DNA from 4 places in the Kitasatospora sp. NBC_01250 genome. Region 4 is predicted to be linked to each of the others. Evidence: riboswitches for the same ligand, from Rfam matches in the RefSeq annotation. Region 4 holds a riboswitch; each other region holds the start of a gene.
The links. Region 4 has a riboswitch for cyclic di-AMP ahead of OG500_RS27635 (C40 family peptidase). Riboswitches for the same ligand answer to the same signal wherever they lie in the genome.
Positions count from the first base shown of each region.

Region 1: linked by a shared signal. The riboswitch ahead of OG500_RS06240 (LysM peptidoglycan-binding domain-containing protein) and the one ahead of OG500_RS27635 (C40 family peptidase) in region 4 are both predicted to bind cyclic di-AMP.
Region 2: linked by a shared signal. The riboswitch ahead of OG500_RS08775 (glycoside hydrolase family 16 protein) and the one ahead of OG500_RS27635 (C40 family peptidase) in region 4 are both predicted to bind cyclic di-AMP.
Region 3: linked by a shared signal. The riboswitch ahead of OG500_RS31180 (transglycosylase family protein) and the one ahead of OG500_RS27635 (C40 family peptidase) in region 4 are both predicted to bind cyclic di-AMP.

Region 1 is NZ_CP108476.1:1,386,944-1,393,824, forward strand. It holds gene OG500_RS06230 (SAM-dependent methyltransferase) at 1-33, opposite strand, end outside; gene OG500_RS06235 (serine hydrolase domain-containing protein) at 293-1,741, shown strand; cyclic di-AMP (ydaO/yuaA leader) riboswitch at 2,066-2,191, shown strand; gene OG500_RS06240 (LysM peptidoglycan-binding domain-containing protein) at 2,197-2,988, shown strand; gene OG500_RS06245 (MarR family winged helix-turn-helix transcriptional regulator) at 3,336-3,758, opposite strand; gene OG500_RS06250 (nSTAND1 domain-containing NTPase) at 3,940-6,881, shown strand, end outside.
Region 2 is NZ_CP108476.1:2,154,548-2,161,428, reverse strand. It holds gene OG500_RS08785 (helix-turn-helix transcriptional regulator) at 1-586, shown strand, start outside; gene OG500_RS08780 (ribonuclease domain-containing protein) at 676-1,068, opposite strand; cyclic di-AMP (ydaO/yuaA leader) riboswitch at 1,372-1,503, shown strand; gene OG500_RS08775 (glycoside hydrolase family 16 protein) at 1,507-2,706, shown strand; gene OG500_RS08770 (MFS transporter) at 2,703-4,235, opposite strand; gene OG500_RS08765 (MarR family winged helix-turn-helix transcriptional regulator) at 4,384-4,836, opposite strand; gene OG500_RS08760 (alpha/beta hydrolase) at 4,958-5,863, shown strand; gene OG500_RS08755 (MFS transporter) at 5,932-6,881, shown strand, end outside.
Region 3 is NZ_CP108476.1:7,350,483-7,357,363, reverse strand. It holds gene OG500_RS31185 (hypothetical protein) at 1-203, shown strand, start outside; cyclic di-AMP (ydaO/yuaA leader) riboswitch at 829-993, shown strand; gene OG500_RS31180 (transglycosylase family protein) at 1,001-2,164, shown strand; gene OG500_RS31175 (hypothetical protein) at 2,260-2,772, opposite strand; gene OG500_RS31170 (LacI family DNA-binding transcriptional regulator) at 2,856-3,908, opposite strand; gene OG500_RS31165 (glycoside hydrolase family 13 protein) at 3,910-5,589, opposite strand; gene OG500_RS31160 (sugar ABC transporter permease) at 5,692-6,603, opposite strand; gene OG500_RS31155 (carbohydrate ABC transporter permease) at 6,690-6,881, opposite strand, start outside.
Region 4 is NZ_CP108476.1:6,526,703-6,533,583, forward strand. It holds gene OG500_RS27615 (rhomboid family intramembrane serine protease) at 1-234, opposite strand, end outside; gene OG500_RS27620 (hypothetical protein) at 434-679, shown strand; gene OG500_RS27625 (NYN domain-containing protein) at 824-2,233, shown strand; gene OG500_RS27630 (C40 family peptidase) at 2,415-3,449, shown strand; cyclic di-AMP (ydaO/yuaA leader) riboswitch at 3,737-3,887, shown strand; gene OG500_RS27635 (C40 family peptidase) at 3,891-5,042, shown strand; gene OG500_RS27640 (C40 family peptidase) at 5,264-6,304, shown strand; gene OG500_RS27645 (hypothetical protein) at 6,361-6,881, shown strand, end outside.

The sequences.
Region 1 (6,881 bases), 5.1 Mb from region 4:
GGGGTGCGGGCGGTCCGTCTGAAGCCGCGTCATGTCGCTGTCGTGTCCGGACTGGTGCACCGTCTCCCCCTCTGATCCTGCGGCCCGTGGTCGCGCGGCCGGGGGCAGCATAGCGGGCCGCAGAATCCGGGCTGGTCGGCGGGGGTTCCCGGGCGTCGTTGCCGGGGACGCTCGAAGGGAGCCCGCCCCGCCCGCCGGCGGACCCGCTTATTGCCGAGCCATGCGGGGCGGGCGCCGGTAGGGTCGAGCGGTTCGACCTTCTCCAGCCCCCCAGCTGCGAATGTGAGATCAGATGACCTACCAGTCGGGCGAGTTGCCGATCAACCAGGCACGGGCCGACGAGTTGCCCATCCCTGCCGTGGCCGCGGACGAGCTGCTGCCCGAGACGCGCCGGGCCCTGCTGCACCGCCTCGCCGTCGGACAGGCACAGGGCCGGACGCCCTCGCTGGTCGGCCTGGTGGCGCGCGGCGGCCACCGGGTCTGGAGCGGTGGCCGGAGCATGATCGAGGGCCACGCGCCGGACGAGAACACGCAGTACCGGATCGGCTCGATCACCAAGTCCTTCGCCGCGGTGCTGGTGCTGCGCCTGCGCGACGAGGGCCTGCTCGACCTGGCCGATCCGCTGGAGCAGCACCTGCCGGGCACCTCGGCCGGGCGGGCCACGATCCGCGAACTGCTCAGCCACACGGCCGGGCTGGCCGCCGAGACGCCGGGCCCGTGGTGGGAGCGGACCGACGGCTCGCACCGCCCGGAGCTGGGCAACCTGCTGGAGGAGCAGCCGTTCCGCCACCCGGCCGGCGAGCGCCACCACTACTCCAACCCCGGCTACGCGCTGCTCGGCGCGCTGGTGGCCAAGGTGCGTCGGCTGCCGTGGGGCGAGGTGCTGCGCCAGGAGGTGCTCGATCCGCTCGGCCTGACCCGCACCACGCTGCTGCCGCAGGCCCCGCACGCGGGCGGGTTCGCCGTGCACCCGTGGGCGGACGTGATGCTCCCCGAGCCGCTCACCGACACCGGCCTGATGGCGCCGGCCGGGCAGCTCTGGTCCACCGCCGCCGACCTCGCCCGCTGGGCCTCCTTCCTGGCCGGCACGCTCCCGGGCGGCGCGGAGAAGGTCCTGGCCCCCGCCACGCTGGCCGAGATGCGCCGCCCCGCCGCCGGCCCGGACCGTGACGACTGGACCTCCTGCTTCGGACTGGGCCTGCAGCTGTCCCGGCAGGACGGGCGGCTGCTGGTCGGCCACGGCGGCTCGATGCCCGGCTTCCTGGCCGGCCTGTGGTTCAGCCCCGAGGACGACGTGGCAGCGATCACCCTCACCAATGTCACCGCCGGCTCCGGGCTCGGGACGGTGGCCCCCGACCTGATCCGGATCGTCGCCGAGCGCGAACCGCTGCTGCCCACCGCCTGGCGCCCGTTCACCGACGCCGATCCCGACCTGCTCGCACTGACCGGCCCCTGGTACTGGGGACCCACCGCGCTGGCCCTGCACCTGCGGGCGGACCGGGCCCTGGAGCTCACCGCGCTGAGCGGCCCCGCCCGCACCTCCCGCTTCCTGCCCGAGCCGGACGGCAGCTGGGTCGGGCTCGACGGCTACTACGCGGGCGAGCCGCTGCGCGTGGTGCGCGCCGAGGACGGCTCGGTCAGCCACCTCGACGTGGCGGGCTTCGTGCTGACCCGCGGCGCCTACCAGCCGGCCGCGGTGGTGCCCGGCGACGTCGACCCGCAGGGGTGGCACGCGGGCTGACGCGGCGCGGGCGGGCTCGGCGTCGGCTGACGCGGCGCTGGCTGGCTGACTGGCTGGCTGACTGACTGACTGACGCGGTGCGGGCTGACGAAAATTCATATCACGGGGCGATAACGATGCGAATCGTTATCGCCCCTCCAGCTTCGGCATGAGACACCTCACATTGCCCTGTGACAGCGCCTCCTGGCTTGAGATGGGACCTTCGACCTGTCTACGGTGCATGCCGTTCGTCTCCACACGAACCCCGCTCCCCGGAACGCCGAATCCTGCCGCCGGATGGAACGGGCACTGTGCACTGAAGCACCACGGCAGGGGCGGGGGACCCAAGGTAAGTCGCCCCACCTGGAGCAAGGCTCCGGGCGGGGCTTGGGGTGAAGCCGCGCATTGCGCGGCCGGGCAACTCCAGCCCGAATCCGACAGCTCACCTCGCAGGCGTGGGAGAGGAAACGCTTTTCATGCTGTCCGTCAACGGTCGCCCCAGCCTGCCCAGCCGCGCCGCCATCAAGCGCGCGATCGCCACCGCCGTCATCGTCGGCGCCGGCGCCGGTCTGCCCATGATCACCGCCGGTGGCGCCAGCGCCACGCCGATCCACTCCGGTTCGCACGGCTACACCGCGCAGCACGAGTCGGCCGCCGCCGCTCCGGCCGCCGCCCCGGCCGCCCAGGCTCCCGCCGGCTACACCGTGCAGGACGGCGACTGGCTGTCCAAGATCGCCACCAGCCACAACGTGCAGGGCGGCTGGCAGAAGCTCTACGACCTGAACAAGTCGGTGCTCGCCGACGGTCCGGACGTGATCTACCCCGGCCAGCACCTCGCGCTCGGCGACGCCCAGGCCCAGGCCCCGGCGCAGACCCCCGCCCCGGCCCAGGCTCCGGCCACCGCCCCGGCTCCGGCTGCCCCCGCCGCTCCGGCTGCCGCGGCCGCTCCGGCCACCCCGGCGCTGAGCGCCAACGCCAGCGTCGCCTCGCTGCAGGCGCTCGCCGCCTCGATCGTCCCGGCCGACCAGCTGGCGTCGTTCGACCAGATCATCACCCACGAGAGCGGCTGGAACGTCACCGCCACCAACCCGAGCTCCGGTGCCTACGGCCTGCCGCAGGCCCTGCCCGGCAACAAGATGGCCTCGGCCGGCTCGGACTGGGCGACCAACCCCGCCACCCAGATCAAGTGGGCGCTGCAGTACATGAACCAGACCTACGGCAGCCCGAACCAGGCCTGGGTCTTCTGGCAGGCCCACCAGGCGTACTGATCACCCCGGTGATCAACGGCCGCCGGCCCGCCCCCATCGGGCGGTAGCGCTCGGCGGATCGTCCGCAGCCGTCGGCCGGCCACGGGTTTCCCACCTGTGGCCGGCCGACGGCTTTGGCGCGCCTGGCTCTTGGCTCGCTGGGCCTTCGGCGTGCCGGGCTGTTGGTGTGCCGGGCCTTTTGTGTGCCGGGCTGTTGGTGTGCCGGGCCTTTTGTGTGCCGGGCTGTTGGTGTGCCGGGCCTTTTGTGTGCCGGCTGTTGGTGTGCCGGGCTGTTGGCGCGCTGTCGCAGCGACGGGCTGCGCCCCGCTCGTCAGCTGCCGGGCGCCGGCCCGCCGTGCGATCCGGCGTCAGTCCGCCGCGCCGTACCGCACCAGATAGCCCGCCAGCCGCGCGACGTCCTCGTCGGTCCACTCCGTGAACCGCTCGGTGAACGACTCCCGGCGCATCTCGTACGCGTGCCGCAGCAGCGCCATCCCCTGCTCGCTGGGGCGCAGGATCTGCCCGCGGTGATCCTCCGGATCCACCTCGCGGCTGAGCAGCCCCAGCTTCTCCAGAGCGCCGACCTGCCGGCTCACGGTCGACTTGTCGAGCATGAAGTACGCGGCCAGGTCGGCCGCCCGGCAGCCACCGCGCTCGTTCATCAGGTCGAGGATGCTGTACGTCACCAGGGAGAGCCCCGGGTGCAGCTGCGAGGCCTTGTGCCGGGCCCGCCGGGCGAAGGCGGTCAGCTCGCGCTGGATGATCTCGATCGACTCGTCTCGACCCGACACGCGTGACCTCTTCCTCTCCCATGGTGGTTGCGTATTACAACATATGTGCCACTGGCGCCGCCACTGGACCCGCGCCGATCGAGATCACAGCATGCCAGACGGGCTGGTCACAGCCGGTAACCTGTCGACGACAGATCCGAGAAGTCGCCAAGCGCGGCCTGGCTGGCGTCGCGGGGTGCGCATGGACCTGATTCCACCGGCGGACGGGGCTCCCCGGGCCACTGCCGACCAAGCGCCCGGCGCCGCGCCCGCTCACGGCCGGCCGACTGCCCATCCTCCGACTGCCGCCCGCTCCCGGGACGAGTGCTTCGGTGCCGAGCTGCGCCGGCTGCGCACCGAGCGCGGACTGTCGCTCAGTGCCCTCTCCCGCCTGCTGCACTACAGCAAGGGCTACCTCAGCAAGATCGAGAACGGCAGCAAGCCGGCGGGCCATGACCTGGCGCGCCGCTGCGACGAGCTGCTGCGCGCCGACGGTTCGCTGCTGCGGCTGACCGAAGCCGCCGAGCCCGGGCCGACGGGGGCCGGCCCGGCCGGGCCCGGGTCAAGCGGGCCAGCCACCGACAGTGCCCTGCCGACCGCTGCCGGCCACGCGCTCGCCGTGCCACCGGCACTCGACCTGCCCTGCCCCTACCCCGGGCTGGCCGCCTTCGGCCCGCAGGACGCCCACTGGTTCGCCGGGCGCGACCACGCCCTCGCCGCGTTGCTCGACCGGCTGGCCGAGCGCGCGGGACGGGGACCGCTCGCACTGGTCGCCCCCTCGGGCGCGGGCAAGTCCTCCCTGCTGCGGGCCGGCCTGCTGCCCGCCCTCCAGCGCGGCGACCTGCCGTCCGCCCACCCGGGGGCCCGCCGTGTCCTGGTCTGCACGCCGGGTGCGCGACCGCTCTCCGTCCTGCGTCAGCTTCTTGACACCTTGTCAGTCTCCGATGCCGAGGCCGCACCCCGGCTCGTCGCGCTTCCGCCGCCCAGCGCCGAAGCCCCGCCGACACCAATGGCCGAGCCGGAACTCTCACCCTCCACTCCACCTTCACCCTCGCCCTCCGGCGTGCCCCGCCCGGCGCAGTCGGCTGCCCCGGCCCTCGGGCCGGCCCTGATCGTGGACCAGTTCGAGGAGGTCTTCACCCTCTGCCCCGATCCCGCCGAGCGGCACGCCTTCATCCAGGCCCTCTGCGAGCTCGCCACCGTCCCGGACGACCGGCCGGCGGCCGAGGCCACCCTCGTCGTGCTGGGCGTGCGCGCCGACTTCTGCGGACGCTGCCTCGACCATCCGCAGCTGGTCCCCGTCTTCACCCGCGGCCTGCTCGCGCTCGGTCCGATGACCAGCGCGGAACTCCACGAAGCGATCACCCGCCCGGCGACGGAGGCCGGCCTGCTGCTGGAGCCGGGGCTGGCCGAAATCCTGCTGCGCGACCTCGGGCCGGTGGAGCTGCCGCTGCCCGCCGACCCGCCCCACCCGCGCGCCGAGGCCGCCGTCCTCCCCCTCCAGCCGGGTGCGGCGGGCGTGCTCCCGCTGCTCTCGCACGCGCTGCTCGCCACCTGGCAACAGCGCGAGGGGCGTGCCCTGACCGTCGCGGGCTACCTGCGCACCGGCGGGGTGCACGGTGCGATCGCGGCCACCGCCGAGAACCTCTTCGCCGGCCTGTCCGCCGAGGGCCGGCGGACGGCTCGGCACCTGCTGCTCCGCCTGATCCACCTGAGCGAGGAGAGCGAGCCGACCCGCCACCCGCTGGCCCACCAGCAGTTGCTGGCCTGGCTCTCCGCACCCGACCCGGCGGTCGAGCAGGGCGATCCGGCCGCTCTCGCCGATCCGGCGGATCTGGCTGCTCTGCCTGGTCTGCCTGCTCTGCTCGGTCTGGCCGGCCTGCCTGGGTCCCGACCCACCGGGCCGCTCGCACGATCGCGCCCACAGCTGCACCGATGGGCGCCGCGCCGGCTGCTGCCCCGCACCGCCGCCACGCCCGTGCCCGCGCCGCGCACCCCGCAGGGCGGCCCCGGCCACCGGGCCACGGCGGTGCTCGACGCCTTCGTCCAGGCCCGGCTGGTCACCGTCGACAGCCAGACCGTGCTGATCACCCATGAGGCGCTGATCCGGGCCTGGCCGCGGCTGCGCGGGTGGATCCACGCCGACCGGGCCGGTCTGCTGGTGCGCCAGCAGCTCGCCGAGGCCGCCGCCGACTGGGAGCGCGAAGGGCGCGATCCGACGGCGCTCTACCGCGGCACCCGGCTCGCGGTCGCCTCCGAGCACCTGCGCGATCCGCGGCGCCGAGCGGAGCTGACACCCGCCGAGGCCGCCTTCCTGCGAGCCGGCCAGGCCGAGGAGGCGGAGCGGCAACGGACGCAGCGGCGGCAGCTGCGCCGACGGCGGCAACTGCTGGTCACCCTCGTGGGGCTGCTGCTGCTCGCCATCACCGCCGGCAGCGTCGCCTACCGGCAGCGGGCCGAGGCACTCATGGAGCGCCGGACCGCACTCTCCAAGGCACTCGCCGCCGAATCGGCCGCCCTCGCGGCCGGCCGCCCCGAGGAGTCGATGCTACTGGCCGACGAGGCGTTCCGGACCGCGCCGACCACCGAGGCCCGTGGCGCGCTGCTGAGCACCCAGTCCCAGGCCTTCGCCGGCCGGCTCTTCGGCCATGCCGGGCCGGTCAACGCGGTGGCCTTCAGCCCCGACTCCAGCCGCCTGGCAACGGCCAGCTCGGACGGGACGGTGAAGATCTGGAGCGCTGCCGACCGCCGGCTCGACACCACGCTGACCGGGCACGGCGGTCCGGTGCGCGCCGTCGCCTTCGCCCCGGACGGCCAGACCATCGCCTCCGGCAGCTCGGACGGCACGGTGCGGCTGTGGGACATGCCGGGCCGCCGGCTCCCGGTCACGCTCTTCGGCAACGGCGGCGCGGTGCGGGCCGTGGCGTTCAGCCCCGACGGGCAGACCCTGGCCTCCGCCGGGGCCGATCGCACGGTGCGGCTGTGGGACACCACCAGTCACACCCTGATCGCCGCCATGAGCGGTCACACCGACGAGGTGGTCGGCGTGGCGTTCAGCCCGGACGGCCGACTGCTGGCCTCGGCCGGCGAGGACCGCACGGTGCGGCTCTGGGACACCACCACGCACGCGCAGGTGGGCACCCT
Region 2 (6,881 bases), 4.4 Mb from region 4:
CACCCGCACCCCCACCGGGCGCCATCCGGTCACCCTGCCGCAGGCGCTGTTCAGCCCGCAGACGCTGGCCGCGTTCTTCCGGTACGCCCCGGCGGACCCGCTCTTCGTGCACACCAACGGCGGCAGCGGCGTCCCGCTGCGCCGCAGCGACCTGCAGTCCCGGACCGAGTACCACCGGCTGGGCACCTACGGCGAGGCGCTGGGCCCGGCCGGTGCGGAGTACCAGCTGGCGATGGCCTTCCCGGCCGGCTGGACGAGCGCCGGGCGGCGCACCGTGGCGCTGATCGTCAACCGGTCCGGCAGCGACTTCCCGGACGCCGACCTGGCCTCGGCCACCCTGCTGCGGGCCCGGCTCACCCACGCCCTGGAGCGGCTGGCACCCCCGCCGCGGGCGCCGGCCGCCGACCTCACCGCGCGCGAGGCCGCCGTGCTGGACCTGCTCGCGGACGGCCTGACGGACCAGCAGATCGGCCGCCGTCTCGCGGTCTCCACCCGCACCGTGGACAAGCACCTGGAACACGCCTACGCCAAGCTGCGGGTGCACAGCCGGGTGGCCGCCGCGGCGGCCTGGCGCGGCACCGGCTGAGCCCCGGTCCCCGCGTGCTTGCGGGGACCGGGGCTCAACGGGGGCTCGACGGGCTCAGACCCGCTTCGGGGTCCGCTTCAGCGCCGGTTTCAGCAGCTGAAGTCGATCAGCGAGAACGACTCGTAGTGGTCGGAGGTGTAGTAGTCCGACCCGTCCTCGCCGGTGATGATTCTGCGCGTGCCGCGGGTGGGCGCACCCGGCGTGACGACCGTGTACTCCTGGTAGTAGCCGTTCGGCTCGCTGGGCAGCACGCCCTCGCGGTTCTGGAAGGTCTCGCCGTCCTCGGAGTACGGGAACGGGCCGCCCTGGGCGATCAGGTTCAGCGTGTCGTCCGCCTGGCTCGGCAGCGCCGACTGGCAGATCGAGCCGCTGACGTCCGCGTGGGCGTCGGCGGCGAAGACGGCGGTGGGGGCCAGGGTGAGCATGCTCACGGTGACCACGGAGGCGGCACGCGACTTCAACGCGCGTAGAAGAGTCTGCATGGCAAGCAGTCTGGGGGAGCGTCAGGAAGTCTGGGAAGGTGCTGGGAGCACGCCAAGAGACTTTTCATGTCCATGTAACTGGATGGCGGTCCAGGTGATGCGATGGCGTCGCTTTCGGTGCTGGTGTGACAGGTGTGACTCGCCTGACATTGATGATGATCATGTCATCTGCCTACCCTGCTGGCGCCCGCCACCCAGCGGCGGGCCCAGCCCCCGGGACCGCCGAGTCCTGCCTGCCGGTGGCCGGCCCCGGAGCACCGCACCAGGCAGGAGCGGGGGACCCAGGTAGTGCCAGCCGTGCCCCGCCCGCCTGCGCCCGCAGGCCCACCAGGCACGCCCGGCTAGGGGTGAAGCCGCCACCGGAATCCGTCGGTGGCCGGGCCATCTTGCGGCCCGAACCCGACAGCTCACCTCGTAGGCGTCGCAAGAGGACTCCCCGTGATACCCACCTCCACCCCGCTGCGCCTCGGCGTCGTCGTCGGAGCGCTCGGCCTGCTCGCGGTGCCCGTCGTCGGCCAGGCCGATGCCTGGGCCCGTACGTCCGGCACCGCCGTGCCCCAGGTCACCCAGGACCGGCTGACCCCCGCCACGGCCACCGCCGGCGCCTCGACCACCGCCGCGCTCACCCTGCACGCCGCCTCCTGCTTCACCGCGAAGACGGTGGGGGTCGGGGTGCGCGACGCCGCCGGCAACAACCTGGACTTCCCCGGGAACCTCGGCAACCAGCAGATCTGCCCGAGCGGCCTTTCGCTGACCACCGGCGCGCGCAGCTTCCCGGCCGGTGCGTACCAGATCTTCGGCTTCTTCCAGGACCAGGCGGGTGCCTGGCACAACCTGACCACGCAGACCCTCACGGTCTCGGCGGCCGGCACCCCCACCTCCACCCCGGCCCCCGCCCCGACGCCCGCGCCTTCGCCGTCGCCGAGCACGCCGCCCGCCACCGGCGGCTCGCCGGTCGCCGGCAAGACGCTGACCTGGTCGGACGAGTTCAACGGCCCGCTGGACGCCACCAAGTGGAACGACAGCACCACCACCGCGTACAAGTACGGCACCCACAACCCGGACGACAACAAGCTCGACTGGCTCGACCCGTCCGACGTCTCGGTGGCGAACGGTGTGGCCACCTTCACCGCCCAGCCCTCCAGCCACACCCTGGAGAACGGCAAGCAGGCCTGGACCACCGGCCTGCTCACCACCGAGGGCACCCAGCAGGGCTTCAAGGTGAAGACCGGCGACTACGCCGAGGCCCGGGTGCAGATGCCCTCCGCGCCCGGCGCCTGGCCCGCGCTGTGGACCTGGGCGAACGGCGGCAGCGAGATCGACTCCTTCGAGTACCACCCGGACAACCCGAACCTGCTGGAGCTGACCAACCACGTCAACCCGGCGCACGACTACCTGACCGACGCCACCGACGTGAAGCCCGGCCAGTGGGTCACCATCGGCACCTACTACGGCGCCAACTCCGTCGACTGGTACGTGAACGGGGTCAAGGTCTACTCGGACAACACCGGCGTCGGGGCCAACTGGTCCGCCAACCTGATCCTCAACCTGTCGATCAGCGCCGGGCAGTACCACCCCGGCCCGAGCGGCTCCGCCCCGATCACCTTCGCGGCGGACTACGTGCGGGTCTACCGCTAGGCCTCGGCGCCGGCCTCCTGCCCCTGGACGGCGGAGAGCGGAGCGGCCAACTCCTCCAGGGAGAGCCGCTCCGCCCGGACGCCGATCGCCGCCTCCACCAGCCCGGCCGCCGCCATCAGCGAGGCGCCGATGCAGAAGGCGAGCGTGGTGTCGGCGGGCTTGCCGCTGTTCACCAGGCCGTTGAAGAGCAGCGGCCCGGTGATGCCGCCCAGCGCGGTGCCCACCGCGTAGAAGAACGCGATGCACAGCGCCCGCACCTCCAGCGGGAAGACCTCGCTCACCGTCAGGTAGGCGGCGCTCGCGCCGGCCGAGGCGAAGAACAGCACGCCCACCCAACAGGCCGTCATGGTGGTGGCGTTGAGCAGGCCCTGCTGGAAGAGCGCGGCCGTGCCGAAGAGCAGCACCCCCGACAGCAGGTAGGTCCCGGCGATCATCGGCTTGCGGCCCACGCTGTCGAAGAGGTGGCCGAGCAGCAGCGGGCCGCAGAAGTTGCCCACCGCGATCACCGCGAAGTAGTAACCGGTGTCGCCCTGCGGGACGTTGAAGAAGGTCGTCAGGATCACCGCGTAGCCGAAGGTGACCGAGTTGTAGAGGAAGGCCTGGCCGACGAAGAGCGCCAGGCCCAGGACGGTGCGCTTGGGGTAGCTGCGGAAGACCGTGCGGGCCACCGTGGTGAAGCTGACCGGTCCCTGCTCGCGCACCGTCACCCAGCCCTCGGGGGCCGGCAGCGGCTCGCCGGTCTGCTCGGTGACGGTCCGCTCGATCTCGTCGACCAGCTGGTCGGCCTCCTCGCCGCGCCCGTGGGTGAAGAGCCAGCGCGGGCTCTCCGGCACGTGCCGGCGCACCAGCAGGATCACCAGGCCCAGGGCCACGCCGATCGCGAAGGCCAGCCGCCAGCCGATGTCCGTGGCGAAGAGCGCGGTGTTCAGCAGCGCGATCGAGGCGAAGGCGCCGATCGCCGCGCCGACCCAGAAGCTGCCGTTGATGATCAGGTCGACCCGCCCGCGCACCCGGGCCGGGATCAGCTCGTCGATGGCCGAGTTGATCGCCGCGTACTCGCCGCCGATGCCGAAGCCGGTGAAGAAGCGGCAGAGGAAGAAGAACCACGCCGTCCAGGAGAACGCGGTGACGGCGGTCGCGGTGAGGTAGACCACGAGGGTGAGCATGAAGAGCTTCTTGCGGCCGAACCGGTCGGTGAGCCGGCCGAAGAAGAGCGCCCCGCAGCAGGCGCCCGCCACGTAGATGGCGGCTGCCCAGGTGGTGACCTGGCCGGTGCTGATCGCCAGCCCGCTGCCGTGCTCCGACAGCCGCCCGGCGACGTTGCCGACGATGGTGACCTCGAGGCCGTCCAGGATCCAGACCGTGCCCAGGCCGATCACGATCCGCCAGTGCCACCGCGACCAGGGCAGCCGGTCGAGCCGGGCGGGGACCTGGGTGCGGATCAGCCGCTCGGGGGCGGCGGCCGGCCCGGCGGGGACTGCTCCTGCGCCCCTCCCGGACCCGGCATCGGTGGTCGGCTCGTGCGGCATGGCGGCTCCCTTTCCAGGCCGGCGGGCGTCGGCTCCCCGCCCTCGTCAGGCTTGCGCGCCTACCCCGAGGCCGCGAGCACGAACCCGTGACCGGCCGCCCGTCGCCCGAAGGGGTGACAGGAGGCGAGGCCGGACGCCGAGCGCCTGGTCACCCCGTCGGCATGCCCACCCGCGCCTGCTCCAGGGTCTGGCGCAGCAGGGCGACGGTGGTGGCCAGCTGGTCGAGCGACTGCGCGCCCAGCGGCTCGGTCAGCCAGCTGCGCAGCCCGTCCTCGAAGGTCGCGGTGGCGGCGGCCAGCAACTGCTCGCCGGCCGCGGTCAGGCCGAGCAGGGAGGAGCGGCGGTTGCTCGGGTTCGGGCGGCGGCTCACCCAGCCCGCGGCTTCGAGCCGGTCGACCCCCTTGCTGGTCGCGCCGACGGTGATCGCGACCTCGTGGGCGAGGTCGTTGACCCGGCAGTCCTCGCGCCCGCCGATGATCCGCAGGAACTCGAACTGGCTCGTGGTCAGTCCGTGCTCGGCCCGCAGCCGCTCCCCGAGGGCGTTGTAGAGCCGGGTCTCGTACCGGACGAGGTCGGCGAACACCTGTGCGGGATCGGTCATCCGGATCACACCTTCCCAGGAAGTACATTCCATGGAATATTATTCGTCGAGGGCCAGCCCCTCGCGGATCCATGATCTCCCACCCGACCGATCCCATCCCACCCGACGCTGGAGAACCCCCATGAGCAAGGAACAGCGCACCGCCGTCGACGCCTTCTACCGGTCGACCCGGTTCGACGGCGCCCGCTCGCCCCAGGAACAGCGCGAGGCCTTCGAGGCGATGATGGCGGGCGGCCCGCCGCCGCTCGGCGTCACCTCGGCCCCGAGCACCCTCGGCGGCCGCCCGGCCCTGCAGTTCGAACCCGAGGCCGGCGTCACCGGTGGCACGATCCTCTACTTCCACGGCGGCGGCTGGATCTTCGGCTCGCCCGCCACCGCCCGGCACCTCACCGCCGCGCTCGTGCGGCGCACCGGCGCCCGGGCCCTGTCGGTCGACTACCGGCTCGCCCCGGAGCACCCGTTCCCGGCCGCCGTCGAGGACGGCGTCGCCGCCTACCGCGACCTGCTGGAGAGCGGGGTCGCGCCCGAGCAGATCGTGCTGGCGGGCGACTCGGCCGGCGGCGGGCTCTGCGTCACGACCCTGCTCGCGGCGCGCGACGCCGGTCTGCCCATGCCGGCCGCGGCGGTCGCTTTCTCGCCGTCGACGGACAGCACGCGCAGCGGCGAGAGCATGACGACCAAGCACGGGATCGACCCGCTGTTCACCCGCGAGTCGCTGCTGGCCCTGAGCCCGCACTACCTGGCCGGCCAGGACCCGCGGCAGCCGCTGCTGAGCCCGGCGATCTGCGCCGACCTCGGCGGGCTGCCCGCGCTGCTCCTCCAGGTCGGCGGCAACGAGGTGCTGCTGGACGACTCGACCCGGCTGGCGACCCGCGCGGCGGCGGCCGGCGTGGACGTGATCCTGGACGTCACGGCCGACGTGCCGCACGTGTTCCAGTCCTTCACCGGCTCGCTCGACGAGGCGGACGCGGCCCTGGACCGGGCCGGGCGCTTCATCCTCGACCAGTGGGCGCTCGCGGTGCGTTAGCCGCGCGCCGCGGCCGAACGGGTTAACGCCGCTGCCCCGACCCCGCGGGATGGGCCAGGCTAAGGAGGATGAGCGAGTCCAAGCCGTCCGTCGGCGCCGTCGACGGCGGTTCCCATCCCCTGGCGGGCGATCGCGCCGAGCAGCGGCGCCGCTGGCAGGCGCTGGCCGTCTGCCTGCTGGTCGGCTTCATGACCCTGCTGGACGTCTCGATCGTCAACGTGGCGCTGCCCTCGATCGAGCGCGGCCTCCACGCCAGCTCCGCCGACCTGTCCTGGGTGCTCTCCGGCTACGCGCTCACCTTCGGCCTGACGCTGATCCCGGCCGGGGTGCTGGGCGATCTGTGGGGGCGGCGCACCGTCTTCCTGGTCGGGCTCTGCCTGTTCACCGCCGCCTCGGCCGCCTGCGGCCTGGCGCCGACCGCCACCGTGCTGGTGCTCGCCCGCCTGGTCCAGGGGGCGGGCGGCGGGCTGCTCGGCCCGCAGATCTCCGGGCTGATCCAGCAGATGTTCACCGGCGCCGTGCGGGCCCGGGCGTTCGGCTACTTCGGTACCACGGTCGGGCTGGCCACCGCGGTCGGGCCGCTGGCGGGCGGGCTGCTGATCAACGCGGCGGGGGAGCAGACGGGGTGGCGCTGGGTGTTCTTCGTGAACCTGCCGATCGGGGTGGTGGCCTTCGTGCTCGCGCTGCGGCTGATCCCGCGCGGCGCGGGCCCCGGGGTGGGTGCCGGTCCGGGGGCGGGCCTCGCCCCGGGAGGCCGCCCCGCCCGCCGGATCGACTGGGTCGGCGTGCTGCTGCTCGCGCTGGGGCTGGTGGCGATCCTGCTGCCGCTGGTGCAGGAGCAGCAGTGGCACGGCGCGGCCAAGTGGCTGCTGCTGCCGACCGGTGTGCTCGTGCTGGCCGGCTTCGCCGGCTGGGAGCGGCGGGTGGCGGCCCGCGGCCGGCGCACCCCGCTGGTGGACCTGTCGCTCTTCGCGATCCGCTGCTACACCTTCGGCGTCACGCTCGGCCTGCTCTACTT
Region 3 (6,881 bases), 820 kb from region 4:
TGGTGATCGGCCCCGAGGCCCCCGAGGACCTGCTGCTCGCGGCGTGCGAGGAGACCGGCTGTCCGAGCGCGGCCGCACTCGGCGCCTACCCGACCCTCGGTCAGCTGATCGCCTCGGCCTACCTGGCCGCGCTGCCCGAGCCGGTGGCCGAGCCGCTGCCGACCGAGGAGCTGCTCACCGAGGAGCCCGTCGCCGGCGAGTGACCCCCTGACCAACGGCCCTGCCGGCCCGCTGATGGCCCCGCTCCCGCCCAGGAGCGGGGCCATCGGCATGTCCGGAGCACGGTTCGTCGGCCGGTCGGTCAGGGCGCCCCGGAGGTCCGTTGACGGGCCGATGGCGCACATGTGGTGAATTGGTGACGATTCAGTGTCCAGTCGGGAAGTGGTGGACAGGACCACCCCGCCGACCGATTGGTCGGCGTCGCGAGCTGACGCGATGACAGAAGGGGTAAATCGGACATTCGGTCGATGTCGACCAGTGCGCCGGACCGGGCCGTTCGCCCCGCCGACAGCCGGTCAGGGCGCTCCGGTCCGATCGGCCACCCCCTTGATCACCAAGGCCGAAAACGGACAGCCCATCAGCATCACCAACCCTGAGCCCACGGCACATCCCGTTTCCCGCAGGCACATTGCACGCCCCGGCCGGACCCCTCCCCCGACGCCCTCTCAGGTCCGCCGCCGGGGCGATCTTGAAGGTTCCATGGTGGGCCTGTGACGGCCATCACAGCTGTTTGCGGATTCAACTTATCTCTGTCTAACGTGCTCCCCGTTCGTGGTCACACGGACCCAGCACAGCCGGACGCCGAGTCCTGCCACCGGATGCGCTGGCAGCGCGAAAACGCACCACGGCAGGAGCGGGGGAACCAGGTAAGCCGCCCCGGCACCCGGTCTTCGGACCGAGTGACCGGAGCTAGGGGTGAAGCCGCGCAGCAGCGCGGCCGGGCAACTCCAGTCCGAATCCGACAGCTCACCTCGTAGGCGTAGGAGAGGAACGCGTCTTCATGCTGCCCACCACTGGCACGACCCGTCCGTCCCGCACCGCTCGCCGAGCGATCGCCGCCACCGGCCTGCTCGGTCTCGGCCTCGCCCTGCCGTGCATCACGGCCACCACCGCCTCCGCGGCGCCCGTCTCCACCTGGGACAAGGTCGCCCAGTGCGAGAGCAGCGGCGACTGGAGCATCAACACCGGCAACGGCTACTACGGCGGCCTGCAGTTCAGCGCCTCCACCTGGGCCGCCTACGGCGGCACCCAGTACGCCCCGCAGGCCGACCAGGCCACCAAGGACCAGCAGATCGCCGTCGCCGAGAAGGTCCTCGCCGACCAGGGCCCCGGCGCCTGGCCGGTCTGCTCCGTCCAGGCGGGCCTGACCCAGGGCGGCGCCCCCGCCGCCGTGAACCCCGGCGCCCCCGCCACCAGCGCCCCGGCCCAGCCGAGCGCCCCGGCCCAGAGCGCCCCGCAGTCCTCGCAGTCCTCGCAGAGCGGCAGCCAGGGCCACTGGAACCACCAGTGGAACGGCACCAAGAACTCCGGCGGCCAGACCTACACCGTGGCGCGCGGCGACTGGCTCTCCACCATCGCGCAGAGCCACCACGTGGCCGGCGGCTGGCAGAAGCTGTACGAGCTCAACAAGTCGGTCCTGACCGCCGGTCCTGACACGCTCTACCCGGGCCAGCAGCTGAGCCTGGGCGGCTCGGCCAGCGCCGCCCCGAGCAGCGACAGCGCCCCGGCCGCCAGCACCCCGGCGCCGGCCGTCAACGCCCAGACCACCGCCTCCACCACCGCCGCCACCCCGGCGCCCGCCTCCGGCGCGATGGCCACCGCCGTCGCCTTCGCGGAGTCGAAGGTCGGTCAGGCCTACATCTACGGCGGCACCGGCAACGGTGGCTGGGACTGCTCCGGCCTGACCCAGGCCGCGATGGCCTCGGCGGGCATCTCCATCCCGCGGGTGGCCGCCGACCAGGCCGCCGCCAGCACCCCGGTGTCGATGAACAGCCTGCAGCCGGGCGACCTGCTGTTCTGGTCGAACAACGGCCAGAACTCGGGCGTCTACCACGTCGCCATCTACGTCGGCAACGGCCAGTTCGTCGAGGCCGCCAACCCGAGCGCGGGCGTGAAGTACGAGACCATCGCCAACTACGCCCCGGACTTCGCCGGCCGGGTCTGAACCTGGTGACACAGCGCTGAGCAGCCGCTGGACAGCACCGAGGGCCGCCTCTCCACTCTCCGGGAGGCGGCCCTCGGCCGTGCGGTGAACCGGCGTCACTGCGCCTTCGGCTGCCGGCGCCGGGTGAACCGGAGCAGCGCGACGAAGATCGCCGCGCCGATCAGCGCGCCGATCAGGCTGGCCCCGCGGAACCAGGGCGCGTTCACGTCCATCGTCCGCTGTCCCGCGTGCGCGCCGCTGCCGTCGCCGACCACCACGCCCAGCGTCCACAGCTTCGGCAGCGCGAGGACCAGGGCGACCGCCACCCAGGCCACCCAGGCCACCGAGACCTTCCAGGACCGGCTCCGGCGCAGCCCGAACCAGGCCACCAGGAGCGGCAGCAGGGTGCAGGTGACGCCGGTGAGCAGGCCGAAGAGCAGTCCGCTGGAGAGCCGGCCGTGCACGCTGTCGCCCACCTGCTGGGCCCACCAGCGCGGGATCGTGGCGGCCCACAGGAAGGAGAGGCCGATCAGCGCGGCCAGCGAGCAGCCGCCGAGCAGCAGTCGGCGCCGCCGGTCCGGGTGGACCGACGGCGCCGTGTCGTCGGGTCGCGGTGCGGTGGCTCCCATGCCTCGATGCCGGCACCGGTGGATCTTCGGCGCCCGTCGGGACGGGGCCGACGACTCCCCGCGGCTGCCGCTCGCCGTGGCGGCTACTCCCCGCGGTGCGGCCTGGCCCCGGTGGAGCCGCGCATCACCAGCTCCGGCTGGAACATGTACTCCACCCGCTGGGCCGACTCGCCGCCGACCTCCTCCAGCAGCGCGTCGACGGCTGCGGTGGCCATCGCCTCCACCGGCTGACGGATCGTGGTGAGCGGGGGCTCGGTGAAGGCGATCAGCGGCGAGTCGTCGAAGCCGACCACCGAGACGTCGCCGGGCACGCTCAGCCCGCGCTGGCGCACCGCGCGGATCGCGCCCAGCGCCATCAGATCGCTGCCGCAGATGATCGCGGTGCAGCCGCGGTCGAGCAGCACGCCGGCCGCCGCGTGGCCGCCCTCCACGCTGAACAGCGTGTGGTGCACCAGTTCCTCGATCTCCTGGTCGCCGGCGCCGAGCACCGAGCGCATGGCCGCGGTGAACCCCTCGATCTTGCGCAGCACCGGCACGTAGCGGCGCTGACCGACCGCCAGGCCGATCCGCTCGTGCCCGAGCTCGGCCAGGTGCTGGACCGCCATCCACATCGCCGCCCGGTCGTCGGGCGAGATGAACGGCGCGGCGATCTTCTCGCTGAAGCCGTTGATCAGCACGAACGGGACCTGACGTCCGGTCAGCTTGGCGTACCGGTCGTGGTCGGCGGTCGAATCGGCGTGCAGGCCGGAGACGAAGACGATGCCGGCGACCCCCCGCTCGACCAGCATCTCGACCAGTTCGTCCTCGGTCGATCCGCCCGGCGTCTGGGTGCAGAGCACCGGGGTGTAGCCGTGCCGGCTGAGCTGCTGCTCGATGACCTGGGCCAGCGCGGGGAAGATCGGGTTGCTCAGCTCCGGGGTGATCAGCCCGATCAGGCCCGCGCTGCGCTGGCGCAGCCGGGTCGGCCGTTCGTAGCCGAGCACGTCGAGGGCGGCCAGCACGGTCTGCCGGGTCGCGGCGGAGACGCCCGCCTTGCCGTTGAGGACGCGGCTGACGGTGGCCTCGCTGACCCCCGCCTGCGCCGCGATGTCCGAGAGTCGCGCCGTAGTCACGAGCCCAGAGCCTATTGCAACCATGTCAGACCGCCCACCAGCTGGTGCTGTCGGGCGCGAGCAGTCCCGGCTCGATCCGGTCGGTGGAGCTGAGCAGCAGTCGGCCCTCGGTGGCGAACGGCACCGCCTCGGCGGTGGTGTTGACCAGGCAGACGAAGGAGTCGCGGCGGAAGGCGAGCACGCCCTCGGGGGCCGGCAGCCAGGTCAGCCCGGCGCCCGCGCCGAGCGCCGGGTCGCTGCGGCGGATGGCGAGCGCGCCGCGGTAGAGCTCCAGGGTGGAGGTCGGGTCGCCGGTCTGCGCCTCGACGCTGAGTCCGGCCCACTCGGCGGGCTGCGGCAGCCAGCTGGGGCCGCCCTCGACGGGGCCGAAGCCGTAGGGCGCGGCCTCGCCGGACCACGGGATCGGCACCCGGCAGCCGTCGCGGAAGCCGTCCTGACCGCTGGCGCGGAAGAACGAGGGGTCCTGGCGGACCTCGTCGGGCAGGTCGGTGACGTCCGGCAGGCCGAGTTCCTCGCCCTGGTAGAGGTAGGCCGAGCCCGGCAGCGCGAGCATCAGCAGGGTGGCCGCGCGGGCCCGGCGCAGGCCGAGTCCGCGGTCGCCGCGCTCGCGGATCTGGGTGCCGCCGGGCGGGTTGGCGAAGCGGGTGGCGTGCCGGGTGACGTCGTGGTTGGAGAGCACCCAGGTGGCGGGGGCGCCGACCGGGCGCATCGCGGCCAGCGAGGAGTCGATCACGGCGCGCAGCTCGGTGGCGTCCCAGGCGGTGCCCAGGTACTGGAAGTTGAACGCCTGGTGCAGTTCGTCGGGGCGCACGTAGTTCGCGGTGCGCTCCACGGTGGGGGTCCAGGCCTCGGCCACCGCGATCCGCTCGCCCGGGTACTCGTCGAGGATCCGGCGCCAGGTGCGGTAGATCTCGTGCACGCCGTCCTGGTCGAAGAACGGCATGACGTCGTTGCCGAGCAGCTTGAGCTGGTCGTGGCCGCCGAGGTCGGGCAGGCCGGGAGCCTTGACCAGGCCGTGCGCGACGTCGACCCGGAAGCCGTCGACGCCCATGTCCAGCCAGAAGCGCAGGATCGAGCGGAACTCGTCGGCGACCGCGGGGCTGTCCCAGTTGAAGTCGGGCTGCTCGGGAGCGAACAGGTGCAGGTACCAGTCGCCCGGGGTGCCGTCGGGGTCGGTGGTGCGGGTCCAGGCCGGGCCGCCGAAGATGGACTCCCAGTCGTTGGGCGGCAGTTCGCCGTCCTCGCCCTTGCCGGGGCGGAAGTGGTAGCGCTCGCGCAGCGGCGAGGCGGGGCCCTCGCGCAGCGCCCGCTGGAACCACTCGTGCTGGTCGGAGGAGTGGTTGGGGACCAGGTCCACGATGATCCGCAGGCCCAGTTCGTGGGCGTCGCGGATCAGCGCGTCGGCGTCCAGCAGGGTGCCGAACATCGGGTCCACCGCACGGTAGTCGGCCACGTCGTAGCCGGCGTCGGCCTGCGGGGAGGCGTAGAACGGGGAGAGCCAGACCGCGTCGACGCCGAGGTCGCGCAGGTAGGGCAGCCGGCTGCGGACGCCCGGCAGGTCGCCCATGCCGTCGCCGTTGGCATCGGCGAAACTGCGCGGGTACACCTGGTAGATGACCGCGTCGCGCCACCAGCGACTGGGTTCGCCGGCAGGGGTGGCGACGGCGGACAGCGGCCGGGGGGTGTCGGCCAGGTTCTGGGTCATCAGGCGGATCCCTTGGGAACTAGGTATCGTTTCGCGCACTCACTCGAGTGTGCGATCGACGCACGAGCAACAGGCAGAATACTGGTAGGAGTTGACCGTCCGTCAGGACTTTGCGGCACCCGCGGTCAGCCCGGTGACCAGATTCTTCTGGACCAGGTAGAACAGCGCCGTGACCGGAATCGCGATCAGCACGGCGGTGGCGGCCATCAGGTTCCACTGGCTGTCGTGCTCGCTGACGAAGCTGCTCAGACCCACCGCGAGGGTGTACTTGTCCGAGCTGAGCATGAAGGTGGAGGCGAACGGCACCTCGGCCCAGGCGGTCAGGAAGGAGTAGAAGACGGCGACCGCCAGACCCGGGCGGGCCAGCGGCAGGATCAGCCGCCAGAAGGTGCCGAACGGGCTGAGCCCGTCGACCCGGCCGGCCTCGTCGATCTCCGCGGGGATGGTGTCGAAGTAGCCCTTCAGCAGCCAGGCGCAGTACGGCACCGTGGTGCTGGCGTAGACCAGGATCAGGCCGCCGTAGCTGTCCAGCAGGCCGAGGTTGGCCATGATGTAGTACATCGGCACGATCAGCACGGAGATCGGGAACATCTGGGTCACCAGCAGCGACCACATCAGCGGGCGCAGGCCCGGGAACTTCATCCGCGAGACGGCGTAGCCGGTGCTGGCGGCGATCAGCACGCCGAACAGGGCGGTGCCGCCGGCCACGATCAGCGAGTTGCCGAACCAGGTCAGGAAGTCGGTGTGGTTCAGCACCGTGGTGAAGTTGGCGAAGGTGGCCTTGCCGAGGATCTTCCCGGGGTGCAGGTAGTCCGTCTCGTCCGGGCCGAGCGCGATGTAGAAGATCCACAGCACCGGGAAGACCGCGACCAGCGCGGCCAGGCCCAGGGCCGTGTGCAGCAGGGCGGTGGCACCGGCGCTGCGCTCACCGCGGGCGCGCACCTTGCGGGGCCGCGCCGGGGTGGCGGGCGCGGCCGGGCGGGCCGCGGCGGGCCGGTCGGTGGTGGTGCTCATCGGGTGGCCTTTCCGTTCCTGGGGGTCTGCTGGGCCTGCTCGGCGGGCTGCTCGGGGCGCGGGGCGGTCGGGGATCCCATGGCGGGTCAGATCGCCGTCTGGTCGTTGCGCTTGAGCCAGCGCTGGTAGAAGCCGGTGAAGACGATCAGGATGGAGAGCAGGATGATCCCGTAGGTGGCCGACTGCGCGTAGTCGCGCGGCAGTTGGCCGAAGCCCAGCTGGTAGGCCCAGGTGACCAGGATCTGCGCGTCGGGCGCGTTGGTCTTGCCGAACAGCAG
Region 4 (6,881 bases):
CCGGCCCTGGGTCAGCGGACGGTTGCTCAGCAGCTCGACGGGGATCGCGCCCCAGCGCTGCTGGTAGTGCTGCGCCGCGCAGGCCCGCACGGCGGCGCCGGTGCCGTAGTGCGGGTTGATGCCGCTGGGGCCGGCCAGGAAGACCAGGCAGTTCAGCGCGATGAGCAGGCAGGTGACGACCGGGACCGGACCGCCGTCGGGGGGCTGGGCCCAGGCGGGCCGGGGGAGCGGCATGCGGCGATGCATTCCGCGCCGGGCGGTCGGCGACACCCGCGCTGTACGGCGAGCGGGTGACGGCCCGCGCGGGTGTTCGAGGGATGGCGGTGCTGGTCGGAAGGGGTATCCGGTGGCCACCGCCACGGGGTCAGGCCCTAGGCTTGAGGCCCGGCCGGGCATTGGCCCGGAGCAGGCCGCAGCCGAGAGGACCCAGCTCATGCCCGTCCCCGCGCCCACCGCCGAGACCCGCTGGCGCTGCACGCTCTGTGGCAACCTGACCCGGTTCGACGTCACCCGGTCCTCCCGGGTGGTCGAGTACCTGCACCTGGACCTGGCCGGCGAGGCGAGCGTGGAGGAGCGCGAGGTGCTCAGCGAGAGCCTGGAGTCGATCCGCTGCCGCTGGTGCAACGCGGTCGACCAGGTCGAGCTGGTGGCCCGCCCGGGCGCCGAGAGCGCGGGCTGAGCCCGCCCCGGACCAGGGGCTGCTGAAAAATCACCGCCGCGCACGCGACAATTGCATGGAGCGGTGAGTCACCGGGCGGTGAGTCAGGGTGTGCCGGCACAGGGCCGGGGCAGCCGCACAGACAGGATCGGAGCCGAGGACGCGATGGACGCAGCCAGCCAGGCCGCCGAGTCGCAGGGGCCCGTGCCCGCTGGCGGCGAACCGGCGGAGCCGACGGCCGACCTCGGCGCCGAGCCCGCGGCGGCCGAGCAGCTGGACCGCCCGCTGCCCGAGGGCGTGCGCCGGCGGGTGATCGGGCTGGCCGCGGACGCGCTCGGCGGGCTGCCGCCCGCCGACCTGCCGCCGACCCTGCGCCCGTACGCGAAGTTCACCCCCGCCCGGCGGGCCAAGTACGCCGGCACCGCGCTGGCCGCCGCGCTGGAGGCCGAGCCGGTCTTCCGGCTGCGGATAGCGGACCGGCTGCGGCTGGGGCAGCCCGACCTGGTCAGGGCACTGGAGACCGGCCAGGTGCCGGGCGCCGCCGAGCCGCTGGACGTGGCGGCTGCGGCCTACCTGCTGCGCACCAGCGGCTGGACCAGGCTGGTCGCCGAGGCCGGCGAGGAGGCCGAGCGGGCCGGCGCGCAGGACGCGGCGGCGGAGGCGGCCCGCCTGGTGGAGAAGCTCCAGGAGGAGCTGGCCGCCACCCGTGCCGCGGCCCGGGCCGATCTGGAGCGCCAGCGCGCGGACTCCGAGGGCATCCGCAAGGAGGCGGAGTCGCTGCGCAAGAAGGTGCGCAGCCTGGAGAGCGACACCCGCCGGGCGCAGGCCGAGGCCCGCAAGCTGCAGGCCGAGCTGGCCGCCGCTGCGGCCGCGGCCGGCACCGAGCGCGGGGTGGCCGAGAGCGAGAGCCGGCGCCTGCGGCACCGGGTGGCCGAGCTGGAGAGCGCGCTGGAGGCCAGCCGCCGCTCGGCCCGCGAGGGGCGCAGCGTGGAGGACATGCGGCTGCGGCTGCTGCTCGACACGGTGCTGCAATCGGCCCAGGGCCTGCAGCGCGAGCTGGCGCTGCCGATCACCACGCTGCACCCGGCGGACCTGGTGGACGCGGTGGTGCCGGGCTCGGCCTCGCCGCACGACGTGGCCCGGCGCGGGCTGGCCGAGGACGACCCGGCGCTGCTGGACCAGTTGCTGGCCATCCCGCAGGTCCACCTGGTGGTGGACGGCTACAACGTGACCAAGACCGGCTACCCGACGCTGCCGCTGGAGAAGCAGCGACTGCGCCTGCTGGGCGGCCTGGCGATGCTCGCCCAGCGCACCCAGGCCGAGGTGACCTGCGTCTTCGACGGGCAGGACCTGGACGTGCCGGTGATCATGGCGCCGCCGCGCGGAGTCCGGGTGCGGTTCAGCCGGACCGGGCAGACGGCGGACGAGCTGATCCGTCAGCTGGTGCGGGCCGAGCCGCAGGGCCGGCCGGTGGTGGTGGTCTCGACGGACCGTGAGGTCGCGGACGGTGTGCGCAAGGCCGGTGCCCGCCCGGTGGCCTCGGTGCTGCTGCTGAACCGCCTCTCCCGCGGCTGACCACCCCTCAGTCGGTCAAGACCGGTTCTGTGAATGTTGCGTGAGATCCTTGCCCGTAGGGGTAGTTCGTGACGGCAGGGGAGTGGCGCGGGGAAGTGATGTTCACTAGGGTCTGGCGTCAAACCTATTTTTCCGGTCACTCATCCGATCGGGTGAGGCCGGCAGAAGAAGGAGCGGTCCCTTGGCGTCCCATCGCCGTCCCAAGCAGTCGAGCCGCGCGCGGATCACCGTGCTCACCGCCGCTGCGGCGACCGCGGTCGCGATCTCCTCGCAGACCGGGGCCTGGGCAGACCCCAAGCCGTCCATCCAGGATGTCAAGGCGCAGATCGACGACCTGAACAACCAGCAGGAAGCGGCCGCCGAGAAGTACGACGGCGCCAAGGAGCGCGGCGACCAGCTGCGCCAGCAGGCCTCCCAGCTGCAGGACGAGGTGGCCCGCACCCAGGACCAGCTGACCCAGCTGCAGTCCGGGCTCGCGACGGTGGCGGGGGAGCAGTACCGCACCGGCGGGATCGACCCCACCGTCCAGCTGATGCTCAACTCCAACCCGCAGAACTACCTGGACCAGGCGTCCAGCATGCAGGTGGCGACCAGCACCGAGGCGGACGCGCTCAAGTCGCTCCAGGGCGAGCAGCGCAAGCTGGACCAGGAGAAGAAGGAAGCCGCCGACACGCTGGCCCAGCTGGACAGCGCCACCCAGCAGCTGAACCAGGCCAAGGCGGACGTGCAGAGCAAGCTGGCCGCGGCGCAGAAGCTGCTCAACTCGCTGAGCGCCTCGGACCGCGCCACGCTGCAGGCCGCCGACCGCGCCTCGCGCAGCAGCGCCCGCACCGACCTCGGCTCGCTCGACCTCCCGGCGGCCGGCGGCTACGCCGGCCAGGCGGTGCAGGCGGCGCTCAGCCGGCTCGGTGACTCCTACGTCTGGGGCGCCACCGGCTCCACCACCTTCGACTGCTCGGGCCTGATGCAGTGGGCCTACGCGCAGGCCGGCGTCTCGCTGCCGCGCACCTCGCAGGAGCAGGCCACGGTGGGCACCGCGGTGCCGAGCCTGTCCCAGGCGCAGCCGGGCGACCTGATCATCTTCGGCGGCGACCGGCACCACGTGGGCATGTACATCGGCAACGGCAAGATGGTGCACGCGCCGCACACCGGTGACGTGGTGCGGATCGCCGACCCGACCACGATGGGCGAGTCCTTCATCATCCGCCGGGTCTGACCCGCCGTCGCCCCGGCGCGCGCCGACCGCCGCTGAGCCCCCGTCACTCGTGCGGTGTGACGGGGGCCACCTGTTCGTATCCGGCATGATCACGCGCGGGTGATCTCCATAGCACCCAGAGTCAAAGTTAGGCGTTTTTTCTGACAAGGATTTGAACGGATCACAGAGTTGTTACTAGGGTCGCTCATCAGACCACCGCGATGGTGATCACCCGACCCGGGTGGCAGCGGGGGTTACCGCCGAGTCTGGAAAGCAGCACGGGCAGTTGACTGCCCGACGGGGACCCCCTCACCGGGGAGCTGCGGACCGGAGCCGGGGAACCATGTTCCTCGGGGTGAATCGGCGCCAGGTCGGCCGTCAGGCCGGTGAGGCGTCGTAGGGCATCTCTTCCAGCCCGAACCCGTCAGCTCACCCGGTAGGCGGTCGGAGGAAGAAGGATTCGTGGCGTCCCATCGTCGTCCCAAGCCCGTCGGCCGTACTCGCGCGTCGATCCTGACCGCTGCCGCCGCGACCGCCGTGGCGCTCTCCGCGCAGGGGGCGGCGCACGCCGACCCGGCGCCCTCGCTCGACCAGGTCAAGTCCCAGGTCGACGACCTCAACAACCAGGCGGAGCAGGCCTCCCAGCAGTACGACGGCGCGCAGGCCAAGCAGCAGACCCTGCAGAAGCAGGTCAGTGACCTGCAGGACGAGGTGGCGCGGCAGCAGGACCAGGTGACCAACCTGCAGTCCGGGCTGGCCTCGGTGGCCGCCGACCAGTACGCCAGCAACGGCATCTCGCCGACCGTGCAGCTGATGCTCTCCAGCAAGCCGGACGGTTTCCTGAGCCAGGCCAGCTCGCTCAACCAGATGAGCAGCACCGAGAGCGAGACGCTGAAGCAGCTCCAGGAGCAGCAGCGCAAGCTCGACCAGGACAAGTCCGAGGCGCAGGGCAAGCTCGCCGAGCTGGATGCCACCACGCAGCAGCTGAAGACCGCCAAGGACGCCGTCCAGGCCAAGCTGAAGCAGGCTCAGGACCTGCTCAACACGCTGACCGAGCAGCAGCGCCAGGCGATGGCCGCGGCCGAGGCCAAGGCTGCCGCCGACGCCAAGGCGGCGGCCGACCAGGCCGCCGCGCAGGCCAAGGCCGCCGCCGCTGCCAAGGCCCAGACCGACGCGCAGACCGCCTCGCGCGGCTCCTCCCGCACCGACCTGGGGAGCACCGGCTCCACCACGGCCGCCCCCAGCACGCCGAGTGCCGGCAGCTCGGCCGCGCAGGCCGCGATCGCCGCCGCCGTCAGCAAGCTGGGTTCGCCGTACGTCTACGGTGCCGCCGGGCCGAGCTCCTTCGACTGCTCGGGCCTGATGCAGTGGGCCTACGCGCAGGCCGGCGTCTCGCTGCCGCGCACCTCGCAGGACCAGGCCTCGGCCGGTACCAACGAGGGCACCAACATCGCCAACGCCCAGCCCGGCGACCTGCTGGTCTTCTACAGCGACATGCACCACGTGGGCATGTACGTCGGTGGCGGCCAGATGATCCACGCCCCGCACACCGGCGCCGTGGTCCGCTACGAGTCGGCCACGGTGATGCCGATCGCGGCGATCATCCGCCCCTGACGCACCGTCGTCCCCGAAGGCCCGGTCTCCTCCTGGAGACCGGGCCTTCGGCGTCGGACGGCCGTTCCGCTGTCCGAATTGGGATCAAATATTCGTATCGGTAGGGGTTTGGACTCGCTCGCCCGGACTCGCTAACGTCTGCGCTCGGACCTCAGCTCCGGCGAAGCCCTCGGTTCGTCGGCGGCTTCTTCGGGCTCACTCGGCGATAGGAGTCGTCAGCGATGGCGAGTACACCCCCGTCGGGCACCGCGCGGCGATTCGCCCGGGTGGTGGCGGTCACCGCTGCCGCGACCACGGTGCTGGCGATGACGGCCAGTGCGCACGGTGCTCCAGGTGGACCGGACAAGAAGGACGTCAAGGCGCAGGTCGACCAGCTCTACGCGGAGGCCGAGCAGGCCTCGGAGAAGTCCAACGCCGCGGAGGAGGCCGCCAAGCGGCTGCAGGCCGAGGCCGGCACCCTGCAGCAGGAGGTGGCCCGGGGACAGGACACCCTGAACCGGATGCGCCTGGACCTGGCCACCGTCGCGGGTGCCGAGTACCGCGCCGGCGGCATGGACCCCACCGTGCAGCTGATGCTCTCCAGCGACCCGGCCGGCTACCTGGCCAAGGCCCGCACCCTGGCCCAGGTGGGCGAGCAGCGCGCCGCCACCCTGCACGAGGTGCAGGAGCAGCAGCGCCGGCTGGACCAGCGCCGGGCGGAGGCGACCGGCAAGCTGGCCGAGCTGGAGACCGTGCGCACCTCGCTGGCCGAGGCCAAGCAGCAGGTGCAGCAGCGGCTGAAGAGTGCGCAGGCGCTGCTGAGCAGCCTCACCGCCACCGAGCGGGCGCAGTTGCAGGCGCAGGACGACCGGGAGGCGCACGAGCGGGCGGCCCGCGCCGCGGAACGGGTCGACCTGGGCACCCAGCCGCCCTCCTCGGACCGGGCGGCGGCGGCGCTGGCGGCGGCGCTGAGCAAGCTCGGCTCGCCCTACGTGTACGGATCCACCGGGCCCGGTGCGTTCGACTGCTCGGGTCTGATGTACTGGAGCTGGCGGCAGGCCGGAGTGACCCTGCCGCGCACCTCGCAGGCGCAGGCGTTCGGGGGGCAGCGGGTGAGCCTGTCCGAGGCGCGACCGGGAGACCTGGTGATCTTCTTCCACGACATGCACCACGTCGGCATGTACGCCGGCGGCGGCACGGTGATCCACGCGCCCTACCCCGGCGCCCGGGTGCGTTACGAGAGCGTGGCCGCGATGCCGGTCGCGGCGGTGGTGCGGCCCTGACCGCCCCGGAGTCCGCCGCCGAGCCCCGCCCCGTCCGGCCCCTCGCGGGCGGCGGGGTGTCGCGCCGTGCCGCGCTGCTGCTGGTGGGCGGCGCGCTGGTGCAGCTCTCGGTGCCCAGACCCGCGCCCGCCCGGGCCGGGACGCCCGCGGTCCTGCCGGCCGGACGGCTGGCGCCGCTGCTCGCCGCGCACGCCCAGGCGCTGCGCACCGGCGAGCTGGCGCCGCTGCGGCTGGCCCAGCTGGACTACCGGCCCACTTCCTGGGACGCGGAGACGGTCAGTGCCGAACTCTCCTACCGGCTGACCGGCTTCGACGACGACCCGGTGGTGCTCCAGCGCCGGATCGCGCTGGCCGACGGCGCGGTGAGCGGCGAGACGGCGGCGCCCGGCAGCGCCGTCGCGCCCTGGGACCTGGGCGATCCGACGCCGGTGCGGGGCGCCCACTGCGTGGTGCTGGGGCCCGCGGCGCCGGAGGAGCTGACCCTGCTGGCCACGCTGGCCGACCAGGCCGTGGCCGCCGTCAGCGCGGTCTGGGGAGATGCCTGGGCGGGCCGACTGGTGCTGCAACTGCCCACCAC